One region of the Robertmurraya sp. DFI.2.37 genome, then DNA from elsewhere that is predicted to be linked to it. Evidence: predicted binding sites of a transcription regulator. Region 1 holds the regulator's gene; each other region holds the start of a gene.
What was found. Region 1 encodes Rex, which represses fermentation and respiration genes when NADH is low (regulators of the CRP and FNR family bind a similar motif). Its sites were predicted from a motif close to TTGTGAAATATTTCACAA; they were not measured.

Region 1 (3,705 bases):
TGTAGATTTAAGCTCTAATCCTAGATCCTCTGTGATGACAGAACCACCAGTTAGGATAGCGATATCTTCAAGCATTGCTTTACGACGGTCACCAAATCCTGGAGCTTTTACCGCTACAGCATTGAATGTACCACGTAGCTTATTCAATACTAATGTTGGAAGAGCTTCACCTTCAACATCTTCAGCAATTAATAATAATGGCTTGCCTTGTTGAACTACTTGCTCAAGCACTGGTAAAATTTCTTGGATGTTGCTGATTTTCTTATCAGTAATTAAGATATATGGATTTTCTAGAACTGCTTCCATTTTGTCTGAGTCTGTTACCATGTATGGAGATGCATATCCACGATCGAATTGCATACCTTCTACTACATCAAGTTCTGTCGTAAATCCTTTAGACTCTTCAATTGTGATAACGCCATCGTTACCAACGCGCTCCATTGCTTCTGCGATTAGTTTCCCTACTTCTTCGTCAGCAGCAGAAATCGCAGCAACTTGAGCGATTGCTTCTTTGTTTTCAACTGGCTTAGAAATAGCATTTAATTCTTCAACTGCAGTAGCAACAGCCTTTTCAATACCTTTACGGATAACCATTGGGTTAGCACCCGCAGTTACGTTCTTTAAGCCTTCACGAATCATCGCTTGTGCAAGTACTGTAGCTGTAGTTGTTCCGTCCCCAGCAACATCATTCGTCTTGCTTGCAACTTCAGCAACTAGCTTTGCTCCCATGTTTTCAAAAGCATCTTCTAATTCGATTTCTTTTGCAATGGTTACACCGTCATTTGTAATTAACGGAGATCCGTATTTTTTCTCAAGAACCACGTTACGACCTTTTGGTCCAAGGGTTACTTTCACTGCATCTGCAAGAGCATCTACACCACGTAGCATCGCGCGGCGAGCATCTTCACTGAATTTAATCTCTTTTGCCATTTGAAAAAACCTCCTTAAATAATGTTTATATTAAAACAGCCATAATTTTAAAATCTTATTCGCCGACAACAGCTAAGATGTCATTTTCACGTAAAATTAAATACTCTTGACCTTGATACTTCACTTCTGTACCAGAGTATTTTGAGAAGATAATGCGATCACCTACTGAAACTTCAAGAGCTACACGCTCACCGTTGTCTAGTACACGACCAGTACCAACAGCTACAATTTTTCCTTCTTGAGGCTTTTCTTTAGCTGAATCTGGTAAAACGATACCGCTTGCAGTTTTTTCTTCCGTTTCAACAAGCTCAATAACAATGCGATCACCTAATGGCTTTAACAAGTGAAACAACCTCCTCAATAAATATTATGTAATATTTATTAGCACTCGCACACTTTGAGTGCTAACACAATTAATATATTAATGAATTCTCTTTTTTTTTGCAAGTATCATGCACGATTTTTTAAAAAAATTAACACAAATTTTTACATGAATTTTTAGATCGTACTGCGCCTCATTTCCTGCCGGCTCTTTCTTGCATATAACCTTTCAAAGTATGTACTACTTTTGAAAAAATATCCATCGACAAATATTTTAAGGCAACTATTTGTACGTTTAGCAATTTTATTAGTAGAATGGTTTTAGTGCATCATTAGTTATGTTTAAAAGGGGAATCATAATTTGAAAAAGGAATATTGGTACATTTTAATCATTTACATTACGATGCAACTTTCAACTTTTTTAGGAGTGCCAGCTTTAACATTTGGCGGCGTGTTAATTGGATATAGTATAGAGGAGATGGCTGTCTACGCTGTCGTTATTTGGATTGTCTTCAGCTTTTCCGTAGCCTTGCTCGCGACTTTATTCCTTTTGCGTAAAGAAATGAAGCAACCAAGCTTGGATCGAGAGACTGCTTCTGTTTCAGCCTCAATTGTTTGGGCGATCGCTGGCGTATTTCTCGCGTTATTTGCTCAAGGGTTAGCTGCCAATATTGAAAGTTGGTTAGGAATAGATATGGGCTCTGAAAATACACAGCAAATCCTCTCTTTGATTGAATCCTTTCCAGTTGTTGTCATTGTCAGTTCTGTTATTGGACCCATTCTGGAAGAAATCGTTTTTCGTAAAATTATTTTCGGCTCACTTTATAAGCGGCTGAACTTTTTTCTCTCAGCCATAATAAGCTCTGTTATTTTTGCCTTAGCCCATGCAGAAATCGAACATTTATTGCTGTACTCGGCAATGGGCTTTACCTTTGCTTTTCTCTATATTAAAACAAAACGAATTATTGTTCCAATCATCGCTCATGTTGCCATGAACACCTTTGTTGTTCTCGTGCAATCTGTTTTTAAAGAAGATATTGAACGAATGCTACGAGAAGCAGAATCTATTCAGAGATTCATTGGAGGTCTTTTTCTATGATACGAACACCTTTGTTCTCAGGTATCCTTTATATTGTTCTTGGACTTTTATTTACCTATTTTGCCGTCCAGGATGTACAGCGTAATGGCGAATGGGGAATTTTCACCTATTTATTCGTCATTTTAGCTACCTTTGATTTCGGAAGTGGGATTCGAATGGTTCTCTTTCACTTCAAAGTAAAAGCCATTCAAAAAGATAAAAAATAAACAGCATAAAAAAGGCATGAACTTAGTTATACCGAGTTCATGCCTTTTGTCATAAAATTATTCCTCTTCCTCATCTACTCCATAATGCTTAAGGAAATACACCAATGATTGAAGCTCCACAGCCAGATCAATATGGTGAACTCTTGTTGTCGCTGGTACAGTTAGTCTTGCTGGTGTAAAATTAAGGATTCCCTTAACATTAGCTGCTACGAGTCGGTCTGTAATCGTTTGGGCAAATGGAGCTGGTACCGTTAAAATTGCTACTGTAATGCCCATTTCTGTAATTATTTTTTCAAGCTCGTCCATATGATGAATAGGAACATCCCCGATCGTTGTACCGATCTTCGCCTCTTCAACATCAAAGCCAACAGCAATTTTTGTATTATTATTTTTCAAGAAATTATAATGAAGCAGCGCAGTACCTAGATTTCCGACACCAATCAACGCAACTTTTGTTAACTCATCTTGATCAAGGGTCTTACGAAAAAAGGTTAGCAAATAATTAACATTATAACCATAGCCTTTTTTTCCTAAAGCACCGAAATAGGAGAAATCTCTCCGGATTGTTGCTGAATCTACCTTCACCGCTTCACTTAGCTCAGCAGAGGAAACCCTCTGTTTTCCTGAAGAATGTAAATTCTTTAAAAAGCGATAATATAACGGTAGTCTCTTTGCCGTTGCTTGAGGTATTTTCACTGTATCGTTACTCATTTTATTTCCCCCACCCCTATATAGTCCTTTTTTAACGAGTTAAACCTTATTTTACTTCTTCTTCCCTTTTAAAATCGCCGTTTTTACCACCAGTCTTTTCCACTAAATACGTTTGACCAATAACCATGCCTTTATCAACTGCCTTACACATATCATACACTGTGAGCGCACAAACCGAAGCTGCTGTTAACGCTTCCATTTCTACTCCCGTATTTCCTTTTGTCTTAACAGATGCAGCAATTTTTAACTCATAATTCTCATCCTTTATTGCCCACTTGAATGAAATATTCACTCCTGTCAATGGAAGTGGATGACACATTGGTATAATATCCGCTGTTTTCTTACAAGCCATAATACCTGCTACTTGAGCAACTGCAAGTACATCCCCTTTTTTATTTTGCTGCTGGGTAATTTGCTCGTAAATTTGTTTATTTACTG
Region 2 (3,705 bases), on a different contig from region 1:
TTAACATTTTTAATGCCCCCATATTTTCACTACCGGCTCCTTTAGGAAGAACTTGAATCTTAATTTTGTCACCGGGTACAAGCTCTGTATAAATGACCGCTGGCGTGTTATCGCCAGTGTTTTTTCGATCTAAAACCGGATCTCGGACGACAGACTTACGTAGATAGCCCTCTTGATAACCCTGTCTTACTCCTTCATTAATGGCGTCGTTTAAAGTTCCACCAACGATTCGAGCGTCCTGACCCACCTCTGCAAACACAATGACAATTCCTGTATCCTGACACATCGGGGCATGTTCTGCTCGCGCAAGCTCGACATTCTTCACTATTTTTTCAAGACTATATTTCCCAAACTGTGATTCTTCTGTTGCGACTGCTTCTTTCAGTAATTTTTCAACATCTTCTGGAAGATCGCATGCCGCCTCAATGCTCATTCTTTTTACTGCTTCAGTAATTTGCTCTGCTGTTATCTCTCTCATTTCTACCCCTCCGTTTTTTCTAGCTTGCTTTATGATTTGTTTTTACTTTTTGACCACTGAAAATAAGCTGTTCTTCACGGCCACATTTCCTGCAAATGATGACTGGTATTTGCAGTTCATATTCGTCATCCGCTCCATGAAAGGCATCTATTTTGCTTCTTTTCATAACGTCTGCTTGACAGCATTGTGATTTCAATTGAGATCGCCTCCTGACAATCGGTTTACCATAGTCCAAGAATTTTCCACCAAACTCCACCAATCACAGCCCAAATAATGATATGAATAATAGAAATGGCAAAACCGATCGACCACCATTTATTTTGCGTTACATAACCGGAACCAAAGAAAACCGGTGCCGGCCCTGAACCATAATGCGTAATACAGCCAAATAAATTGCCAAAGAATCCTAAAATAAGAGCCGTTAGCATTGGCGGTGCACCCGCAGCCATTGCAACCGCTAAAAAGGCGGCATACATAGCACTGACATGAGCCGTACTGCTAGCAAAAAAATAATGAGAATAGAAATAAATAAGTGCTAATGCACCTAATGCCAAGATCCAAGAAAGACCACTTACTGCTCCACTCATCAAGTCGCTAAACCATGGAATCATCCCTAATGTATTTAAGTAGGAGGCCATCATCACAAGAGCTGCAAACCAAACCAATGTATCCCATGCACCTTCTTCTTTTTTAATGTCCTTCCAAGATAAAACGGATGATAGCAATAAGACTGATAATCCAATCAACGCTGTCGTTGTTGCATTAATTCCAATGTTTTCACCAAAAATCCATAAGCCTAAAATGAGTAAAAATACGGCAATCATATTCCACTCAGATTTACGAATAGGTCCCATCTCCTGCAGTTTCTTCGTCGCAATTTCTGCTGCTGCAGGGGTCTCTTTTATCTCTGGTGGATAAACCTTGTAGATAAAGTAAGGGACAACAATCAAACTGACCACCCCTGGCACTAATGCGGCAATTGCCCAGCCGGTCCATGTGATTCTAACTCCAGCATCACCGGCGAGTGAGGCTGCTAAAGGATTGGCCGCCATCGCTGTTAAGAACATAGCAGAAGTCACCATATTTCCTTGGAAGGCAACTTTTGTGAGGAAGGAACCGATCTTCCTTTCTGTCCCGTCTTCCACTTTCGAGCCAAATGTTTCTGATAAAGAACGGATAATCGGGAAGATTATTCCCCCACCACGGGCCGTATTACTTGGCATCGCAGGTGCTAAAATTAAGTCACTGATTAACAATGAATAAGAAAGCCCTAATGTCTTCTTTCCGAATTTTTTAACAAACATGTACGCTACACGATTCCCCAAGCCTGTTTTGATAAATCCTCTTGAGATAAAGAAGGCGATGACAATCAACCAGATTGTCGTATTTTGAAAACCACTTAAAGCATCGCCTAGCTCCAACGTTCCTGTTAAAACAACCGCTGTAATCGAGAGAATTGCCACTCCTCCCATCGGCATCGGCTTAATGATGAGCCCGACTATCGTGGCTACGAAAATAGCAAACAGCTGCCACGCCTTTGGATCCAGGCCAGCTGGTGCCCCGATAAACCAAATAATCGCTCCAACTGCTAACGTAATAAACAACATGAGAAAATTGACTTCTTTGCTTGGTTTCTCCTTTGCTTGCCGAATCTTTGAAGGAATTTGAGGCTGAGCTACATTTCTTACTGCCGCTCCCATTTTTTTCACTCCCTAATATTTGTTTTCAAAATGGGCAGAGAGCTGTTAACTCCTGCTTATGTGCATATCTTCACATATAATTTCTTGACCGTGAAATACCGATTTGCTATAAACTAATAGGTAAAAACTATAAGTGAAATATTTCACAAAGTTTCTTTTTTAAAAACACAATTACAAAAATAATTGTGATCACTTTGCCACTCGATTGCTTTGATTGAAATAATCACGAATAAACTCCGCTACCTTTTTATATTCATTGGATAATTTTTTTCCTTTCCTCCAAGCTAGTCCAATATTGATATAAATGCGATTTTGCAATGGAACAGAAACGATCTCTTGACGGTCCTTCACGTATAGATCCATCAGCAAAGAAAGTCCGAGCCCCTTCGCAACCATTGCCTTGACGGTTTCAACTTTATCTGATGTAAAAATAATGTTCGGCTTTATCGTAGACGGAAAACAATGCTTTAATAAGGCATCATGATGTACATATTCCTCAGAGAGCATAATGAATTTCTCATTAACCAGATCACTGCAGCTTAAACTCTTTTTTCGACTCAATTCATGATTTTTTGGCATACATATGACAAGCTGATCCTGAACTAGGGGCAGCATTTCTAATTTATCGGACTGTTCTGGGAGAATAATAAAGCCCATTTCCAATTCCCCCTTTTCAATCAGCTTTCTAATTGCGACAGATCCCTTTTCAATAACCGCAAATTCTATCTTTGCATATTTTTCTTTAAATCCCATAAATACATTCGGAAACATTTGTGCACCAATCATCGGTGGAAGGCCAAAATTCACGACTCCATCATTTGCGTCACTAATTTCTTGTATCGCTTCATCCATATTGGCTAAAATCTCGACCATACGAGCGAGAAATTTTTCTCCCTTTAACGTAAGTGAGACACTCTTCGTTGTTCTTTCAAGGAGTTTTACCCCTAATTCCTGTTCTAGCTTATGAAGTGAGTTGGAAATGGATGGCTGTGATACATGTAGTGATTCTGCAGCATGCGTAAAGCTTTTCAAACGACTGACCTCAACAAAATACTCTAATTGTCTAAGCTCCATTTTCTAACCTCCTGTTTCCTTTTCTAGTTCCAAAATTTGTTGAATTCACAACACAGTTGTCGAATTCACTGTCATTATATTTGGCTTTGTACAGGCAGATTAGATAGGTAACTTTTGATACTATTTTGTAATTAAAGTAAGTAAGATCCTGTAACAAAATGTTCATTTACAGCTTGACATTTCAATATTAAGCACATTTGTAAGGTGTTTATAAAGTCTTTCTAAATAAACAAGCACCCGCGAAACAATGCTTCGCAGGTGCTTTAATGGGATTATTCTATTCTATGAAACAGCAATGGAACTTTGAGCATTGCCCAAAAACACATAAGAAAATCTAGCATGTATCACTCTTCGCCCCTTATATGTGGGCAGTGTTTCTCTAACTCGATCATAAACCGCTTTTGTTCCTTCGGGGAAATTTTCACACTTCCCATAAACGCTGTCTTATAAAAA
Region 3 (3,705 bases), on a different contig from region 1:
TAGTCCCATTGCTGCTCCGCGTTTATTCACAGGAAAAATCATTAAAAATACCGTTTGCATCAACGGCATCATTACCCCAGCTCCAGTGGATTGAATGACACGGCCAACTAACAACATTGGAAAATTCGGGGCAATAGCAGCGACAAATGTACCCGCTGCAAATACGCTCATCGCCGTTATAAATAGCTGTCTAGTAGAAAATCGCTCTAATAAAAACGCACTAATTGGAATCATGATGCCGTTCACTAGCATAAAAACAGTTGTTAACCATTGTGCGGTATTAGCTGTAATCCCCATCTCTTCCATAATCGGTGGAATCGCTGTTATCATTAATGTCTGATTTAAAATAGCAATAAACGACCCTGCAAGTAACAGGATCACAATTGTTCTTCTGTTGAAATTTAATTTTTGCATAACATTCCTTCTCTCTTGCTTTTGATTACTTTCTCAAGAATACATGATTCGAACTCAAGATTCTAATAGTTTGTTTCCATTTTAATGAAATTTAGGATCAGTATGGTTTATATAAATTATGTAAGACAAAAGGCAAAAATGGAATCCGAACAACAAAAAAAAGCAGGAAATTTTCCTGCTGTTGGATTGCCTATATTTAAAATCATGTTGGAATTATATGACTTTCTTTATTTCTACTTTTTCTCAATAATTTACGGAGATATGGCAATACGTAGCGATCTAATCCGTATTTACCAGCGTTATAGCCTGCTGCTGCAATAAACACTCCCATCAAAATATCTGTTGGGTTATGAGATACGGTACCGGAAAGCATGAATGAAAAATTCATGACTAGGGCAAAAAATGCTGCCGCTGTTGTCAAACAGCCAAGTATTAAGCCTAAACCTACTAATAATTCTCCCCAAGCAACGAGGGGGCTAAATAAACCTGCATTTGGAACGGCAAAGCTGTCTAAAAATGATACCCAACCACTATACACTGGTGAACCATCAGGTCCGGTTACAGGATTGGCTACTGCACCTTTTAAAAAACCACTTGCATCAAATCCTCCTGTAATTTTTCCCCACCCAGCTGTCATCCAAGCCCAACCAAGATAGATCCTCACGACCGTTAAAAGACCTGCAACAATATTGTTCTCCCTTAATAATTTCCCAATCATGATAATCCCCCTTATCCAACATGTTAATGTTATTATCTTTCTACTTAAAGATTATCATGAACAAAGAATAAATACATTGACTTGTGCACTTATTCACATATTTGATACAAAGTTATGGCAGACTTTTGAACATAATTCATCAATAATTAAATGTGTAGAAAAACTGATCTTTTTTCTTCTAACTTACAGAGATCGATAACATTTTTGTCGTTTTATCTCATACACTTTATTTAGAGGTGATGACAGTGGCAAGGGTAAAATATACAGACAGTGATGTAGCCTTAATGGCTAGAATGATGCGGGCTGAGGCTGAAGGTGAAGGCCGGCTAGGCATGCTTATGGTTGGCAATGTAATTGTTAACCGACTTAAAGCAAATTGTTTAGATTTTGAAGACTTGAGAACGATTTCACATGTTATTTTCCAAGTTCAAGGCGGAAATTATTCTTTTGAAGCTGTACAGAAAGGAAATGTTTTTTATAATCCTGCACGTGCTGTTGAAAAGAAATTAGCGAAACAAACTTTAGATTATTGGCGAGAACACCCTTCTAAATATGCACTATGGTACTTCAATCCATATGCTCCCTGTCCACCAACATGGTATGATCAGCCATTTTCTGGACAATTCAAACAACATTGCTATTATGAACCACAAGCAAATACATGTGAAAGTGTCTATATAGGTTAAAAAGCGCCAACGGCAACAAACTTTTTTCCCTACCATTAATTTCATTTATTCCAAAAGAACTGCCCGTTTTTTACGGGCAGCTTTGCTTAATACTTTTTCATCTGCTTATATACATAAATACTTGCTAAAATTACGAATCCAGTAAGCAAAGATGCCCACCATGAAAATTCAAATGAAGGTCCAATTTTTGGTAGAAACTTGACTATTAGTAAGATAGAAGCCATGCCAATGGCTCCGGTGAGGCCAACTTTAATCATTTCTTTCCATTTACTTTGCTTTTCTTTAAACAAAGTGCCTTCTATAGATTTAATAATATACATTATCGTCACAGTCACAAATGCAGCTATAACGAACGCAACCACAATAACCGTAACCGGATATACTGTTGAATTAACTTCTGTAAATGGTGACAATATTAAGAAAAGAAACCCTCTAATAATAAGAACCCAACCAATAATATTGGCAATAATCCCACCAATGAACGGGAACAGTTCTCGTTTCTTCGATTTTGGAAGCTGCTCGATAATTTCATCTGCATACCCCTTTAAGTCATCACCAAATATATCTTTTCCTGTTTTCCCTATCCGCTGTCCTTCAAGGAGATGATCGAGCAATTCCATTAACACTTCTTCTGTATGCTGTTCAGAAAGTCTGAACTTAAGTCGAATATAGATTAGTAAATCACTATAATATGCTTCATTTTCTGGAGTTAATAATTCTCTTTTGCGATTGTTCTCTTCAATTAATGCCTTAACATTCATAATTGACTTCCTCCCCCTAACAGCAATTCATTGACTGGTTTTGATAATTGACTCCATTCTTTGATTATTTGTTTTAATGCCTTTTGCCCTTCTTCCGTCAAAAAATAATATTTGCGGTTCGGTCCAGAATCAGAAGGACGCATTTCTCCTCTAATTAAGCCATTTTTTTGAAGCCTTAATAAGATCGGATAGATCGTCCCCTCGCTAACATCAGCTAAGCCAATATGAAATAATTTTTGCGAAAGCTCGTAACCGTACACAGGTTCCTTTTCTATGACAGCCAATACACACCCATCTAATATCCCTTTTAATAACTGGCTTCTGATTGACATTGGCATACTCCTTTCTTCACTAGTTTGCAATACAAGATAGTAAAATAAAAAATAAAACTATATGGTATAGCATAATAGCTGGTCAAAAAAAAGCTAACTTGCATTACATAATAGTTGTTTTTAGTGTAGCATCTTTTTAAATTTTTTGTCAAGGTATCTTTTTAACATCACTAATATAGCCTTATTTCATCTGAATTTTATCGTTTGCTTGATTCCAATATGAAAGAATTAATAACAGGATACTAACCGGGACATATGAGAAATGTGACAGATAAGCTTAATAAGAATCCTCACAAGGAATCCCAGTAGTTCTGCTCCATAATGTCTTTATTTCGAGAAAAGGCAGTGAAACCAAGTCTCACTGCCCTCTTCTCTGATTTAAGCAGACATCGTTTGCCCTGCTTCGTTTTTGCCTTTCCCTGTTAATTTACGAAGATACGGTAATACATAGCGATCTAAACCGTATTTACCAGCATTGTAGCCAGCAGCTGCAATAAATACGCCCATCATAATGTCTGTAGGATTATGAGATACTGTCCCAGATAACATAAATGAGAAGTTCATAACTAAGGCAAAAAATGCTGCTGCTGTTGTTAAGCAACCAAGAATAAGCCCTAATCCTACGAGAAATTCACCCATTGGAATTAAGAAATTAAATAGTCCTGCATTCGGAAGGGCGAAACTTTCAAGAAAAGCTACCCAACCGCTATATACTGCTGTTCCATCTGGACCCATTACTGGGTTTGCAACCGCACCATTTAAAAACCCGCTTGCATCAAAACCACCAGTTAATT
Region 4 (3,705 bases), on a different contig from region 1:
CTCTTCCGCCTTCTCTAACGTATATTCGCTTACCTTCTCTTTAAACTCATCAAAGCTTATTTCCCAAGCTTTATCAGCAACCATGCCGACTTCTGTACTGTCATAATCATCGTTGAGGGAATGGCCTAAATTTTCTGTTCCAGCTTTAAACTTCACATGTTCGTTGACAAATTTTTGGTCAAATTTTTGGTTGACGATTAAATAATTGGCAATGGCATTTGCGATCGCTAAATCGGATTGTGGTCGAAACTCCATCACAACGTCTGCCGTTTCTGATGTTCTCGACCACCTAGTCGTAATATCATAATGCTTTACGTCCGGGTTGCTTAATTTATGCGCTGTTAAACGGGAATACAAGACCGGGTGCATTTCAGCCATATTCGCGCCCCATGTGACAAAAACATCTGCTTCATCAAGATCACGATACGATCCCATCGGCTCATCGGATTGGAAAGTTGTCATAAAGCCAGTAACGGCACTAGCCATACATAATCTCGCATTGGGGTCGATATTATTGCTTAATAAACCAGCCTTCCAAAGTTTTACAGAGGCATATCCTTCCATAATCGTTTGCTGGCCAGAACCCCAAAAAGCAATTGACTTTGGATCCTTATCATAATTTTCTTTTAATTTACTTGCCACAAGATCTAAAGCCTCTTCCCACGTTGCTTCCCGGAACCCTTCCATCGTCCCTTTTTTTGATTTATCTTCACGAATGAGCGGCTTTGTTAAGCGATCCTTGCCAAACAGAATCTTACCTACATAAAATCCCTTAATACAATTCAAACCTCTGCTTGAACGATTATCTGGATCTCCCTTTGTAGCAACGACTTTACCATCTTTTACGCCGACGAGAACCCCACATCCAGTACCGCAAAAACGGCAAACGGTCGACTTCCATTCATCTGGCTCAACACTTTCTTGGGCGGTTACGGCTGTGCTATTTGATTTTTTATCCTCCTTTTTACATCCTGCTACAGCCAATGTCATCGAAATGGCTGTTGCTTTTAACAAACTTCTTCTTGTCAATTCCATTCGTTCTTTCCTCCCTTTTTTTAGGTAGTTAATTTCTACTTTCAGCCTACTTATCTCTTGAAATTAACTAGAGAGATTCAATTTTTTGGCTTTGTTAAACAGAATGATTGAAATACGATTTTGACTCATTTGTCTGAAAACTTAGTTTCAAAAACTTTCAATATAACTATAGTTTTCTGATTTCATAGAATCAGAAAAAAATGAGTAACGTATCAACGCCGACATATAACAAAGCCTATTTTTAAGTGAACTATACCCTTTGTTGGATAAGGACATTTTCACCAAAAACCTTCTTAAAATAATCCGCTATCTTCACGGGGCTTTACTTTAATTGCTACGGGATTATCGATGACACACCGTTGCTCGCAAATTCCGCAGCCCACACATTTTTCTTTATCAATCACAGGTGCAAAAATGGCATGGAGATTATCATCTGGCTTCATATGTATGTCGAGCTTAATCGCCTCATCTATTAATGGGCATTCCCGATAACAAACTTCACAGCGCATTCCCTGATAAGCAATGCAACTCTCCGTATCAATAACAGCAACACCAATATCAACATCGTGGACCGTTGAAATTCCTCTTAAAGCATCAGTTGGACAAACGTTCACACATGGAAAATCTTCACAAAGCATACATGGACTTTCTCTGGCAATAAAATACGGAGTTCCCATCCCAAGACCATGCTTTTCTGTCCCCATTTTAATCGAGTCATACGGACAAGCCTGGTTGCATTTACCACACCGAATGCATAACGCCATGAATTCATCTTCATCAGCAGCACCAGGTGGTCTGAGTACCTTTTTGCTACCTCCTTTCATTAAGTTGAGTAGCTCATAGGCAAGCAATCCGCCTATGCCCCATTTAATTAAGCCGATGCCTTTCATTTACTCACATCCTAAATGATCGGAATTTCCCTACCCACATCTTAATCACCTAAAATCGCATAAATCCGTGATATATTCCACAAAATGCAAATGTTCACAGTTTCATAACATTTCCGTAACGAAATTGATCCATATTTTGGTTGAAAAATATTTACTTAAAATGGAATTATTAATCTTATTGAAAAACATTTCACATGAATTTTAAATCCACGTTGTTATATAAAAAACTGAAGGAGGAGTAAAAAATAGAAGTTCACAATATATCCATAGTATTTTCCTTATTATTTTTTTATCTTTAATATGGGAGGTTACAAAATGAAGAAAATATATATTTTATGCGGTGTAATCGTAGCTCTTGCCATCACGGCTGGGATATCTTTTTTCCTGATTCGTGACAGTATGGCGAAAATACCAGAGAATATTGATTTAATCACGACGAACAATGAGGTATACAAATTTTCAGAGTCCGAAAAAAAGCTAAAACTAGTAGAATTTATGTACACAAACTGCCCTGATATTTGTCCTACTACAACCCTTAAAATGAATATGTTAAAAAAAGATTTGCAGGATGCTGGTGTATTTGGTGAAAAAGTCCAATTCATGACAATCACGATTGATCCGTACAAAGACACTCCTGAAGTTCTGCAGCAGTATATGTATAATTTTGATGTAGAAGATGATGGCAATTGGATTTTCCTAACAGGAGATCAAAATAATATTAAAGAAGACCTAAAAGAAATTGAAGAGTTAGCAAATACATTTCAATTTCAATATCGGGACCCAGGAGATGGTTTCTTCATTCATTCGACCTTTGTCTACCTTTTAGACGAGAATAATCGCTACATTAAGAAATATCCAATGGGAGAAGAATTTAATAGAGAAGACATATTTAAAAAAATCATGCAAAAAGTAAATTAAAGCATTAAAAAGGAAGCGGTCATAAAACACCGCTTCCTTTTTTCCTCTTTCATTCAGTTGCTTGGAGCCGTTTGTTGTTGAAGCATAAGTAGCGTCTTTCTTGGTTTTGTAATGCTAGCTTTTATTCCGGACTTTTTTAAACGATCGACAAGGTCTACTAGCTTCTTTTTATCCATGATAAAATCTCCTTTTACGTTCTTAATTATTTCTATTGTAACGAATAAATATGAATAAACTATGAAAAAATCGAAATTAATTCTTTTTTTTTTGGAAATTTTTAAAATGGATTCAATGAGCCTTTGGTTTTAACCTTAAAGTTTTCCCTTCGTTATTGTGTAATTTTGTTTCGTGATAGTCTCCAGTAACCCAGTTCTTTAATTGATTCTGATACCATTTATGAAATACATGTCCTGATTGTCCTGGTCCAACGAGATGGTAACCTGTTGTCTGCTTATTCATATCGATTACAAATCTCCAAGAACCCCCATGGTTAACTGTACCATCCTCCCTGAACGCGGCTGCCTGAACAGTAACAGCGCTTCCACCAACTGAAATTCTTCCTTTTTGATTGAACAAAAGATTTAATGGCTTAACAGTTGCCAACGGATGTGGAAAATAGATTTGATGGTAATCTCCCCACTGCCACTTTTCCATATTCTTTCCTTGTTGAGACTCTAAATTCGCTATAACTCGAAGTAAAGACTTTTCCAATACGTTAATGATTCCCTTATGCTCTTCTATCCATGGACCAGGCGTACCCTCAATAGCTCTTCGCAGGAGTTGATCCACTGCCTGACGTTTCCCCCTAAATAAGTCAAGTGTTTCTTGAGAAATTTCCTTTTCAAATAGAACTTTTGCGATT

Region 2: the regulator Rex is predicted to act here: its motif matches at 2,310-2,327, upstream of PZE06_RS16065 (anion permease).
Region 3: the regulator Rex is predicted to act here: its motif matches at 1,214-1,231, upstream of PZE06_RS09715 (DoxX family membrane protein).
Region 4: the regulator Rex is predicted to act here: its motif matches at 2,104-2,121, upstream of PZE06_RS16900 (4Fe-4S dicluster domain-containing protein).

What each region holds. Positions count from the first base shown of each region.
Region 1 covers NZ_JARGEJ010000038.1:37,463-41,167, forward strand. The annotation lists gene groL (chaperonin GroEL) at 1-930, opposite strand, end outside; gene groES (co-chaperone GroES) at 986-1,273, opposite strand; gene PZE06_RS17780 (CPBP family intramembrane glutamic endopeptidase) at 1,613-2,350, shown strand; gene PZE06_RS17785 (YdiK family protein) at 2,347-2,556, shown strand; gene PZE06_RS17790 (redox-sensing transcriptional repressor Rex) at 2,614-3,267, opposite strand; gene moaC (cyclic pyranopterin monophosphate synthase MoaC) at 3,314-3,705, opposite strand, start outside.
Region 2 covers NZ_JARGEJ010000032.1:515-4,219, reverse strand. The annotation lists gene PZE06_RS16075 (fumarate hydratase) at 1-478, opposite strand, end outside; gene PZE06_RS16070 (hypothetical protein) at 498-674, opposite strand; gene PZE06_RS16065 (anion permease) at 700-2,085, opposite strand; gene PZE06_RS16060 (LysR family transcriptional regulator) at 2,368-3,252, opposite strand; gene PZE06_RS16055 (PH domain-containing protein) at 3,597-3,705, opposite strand, start outside.
Region 3 covers NZ_JARGEJ010000014.1:994-4,698, reverse strand. The annotation lists gene PZE06_RS09720 (DHA2 family efflux MFS transporter permease subunit) at 1-414, opposite strand, end outside; gene PZE06_RS09715 (DoxX family membrane protein) at 617-1,132, opposite strand; gene PZE06_RS09710 (cell wall hydrolase) at 1,378-1,818, shown strand; gene PZE06_RS09705 (DUF1129 family protein) at 1,905-2,579, opposite strand; gene PZE06_RS09700 (PadR family transcriptional regulator) at 2,576-2,911, opposite strand; gene PZE06_RS09695 (DoxX family protein) at 3,290-3,705, opposite strand, start outside.
Region 4 covers NZ_JARGEJ010000035.1:5,753-9,457, forward strand. The annotation lists gene napA (nitrate reductase catalytic subunit NapA) at 1-1,035, opposite strand, end outside; gene PZE06_RS16900 (4Fe-4S dicluster domain-containing protein) at 1,329-1,925, opposite strand; gene PZE06_RS16905 (SCO family protein) at 2,241-2,843, shown strand; gene PZE06_RS16910 (hypothetical protein) at 2,897-3,019, opposite strand; gene PZE06_RS16915 (penicillin acylase family protein) at 3,132-3,705, opposite strand, start outside.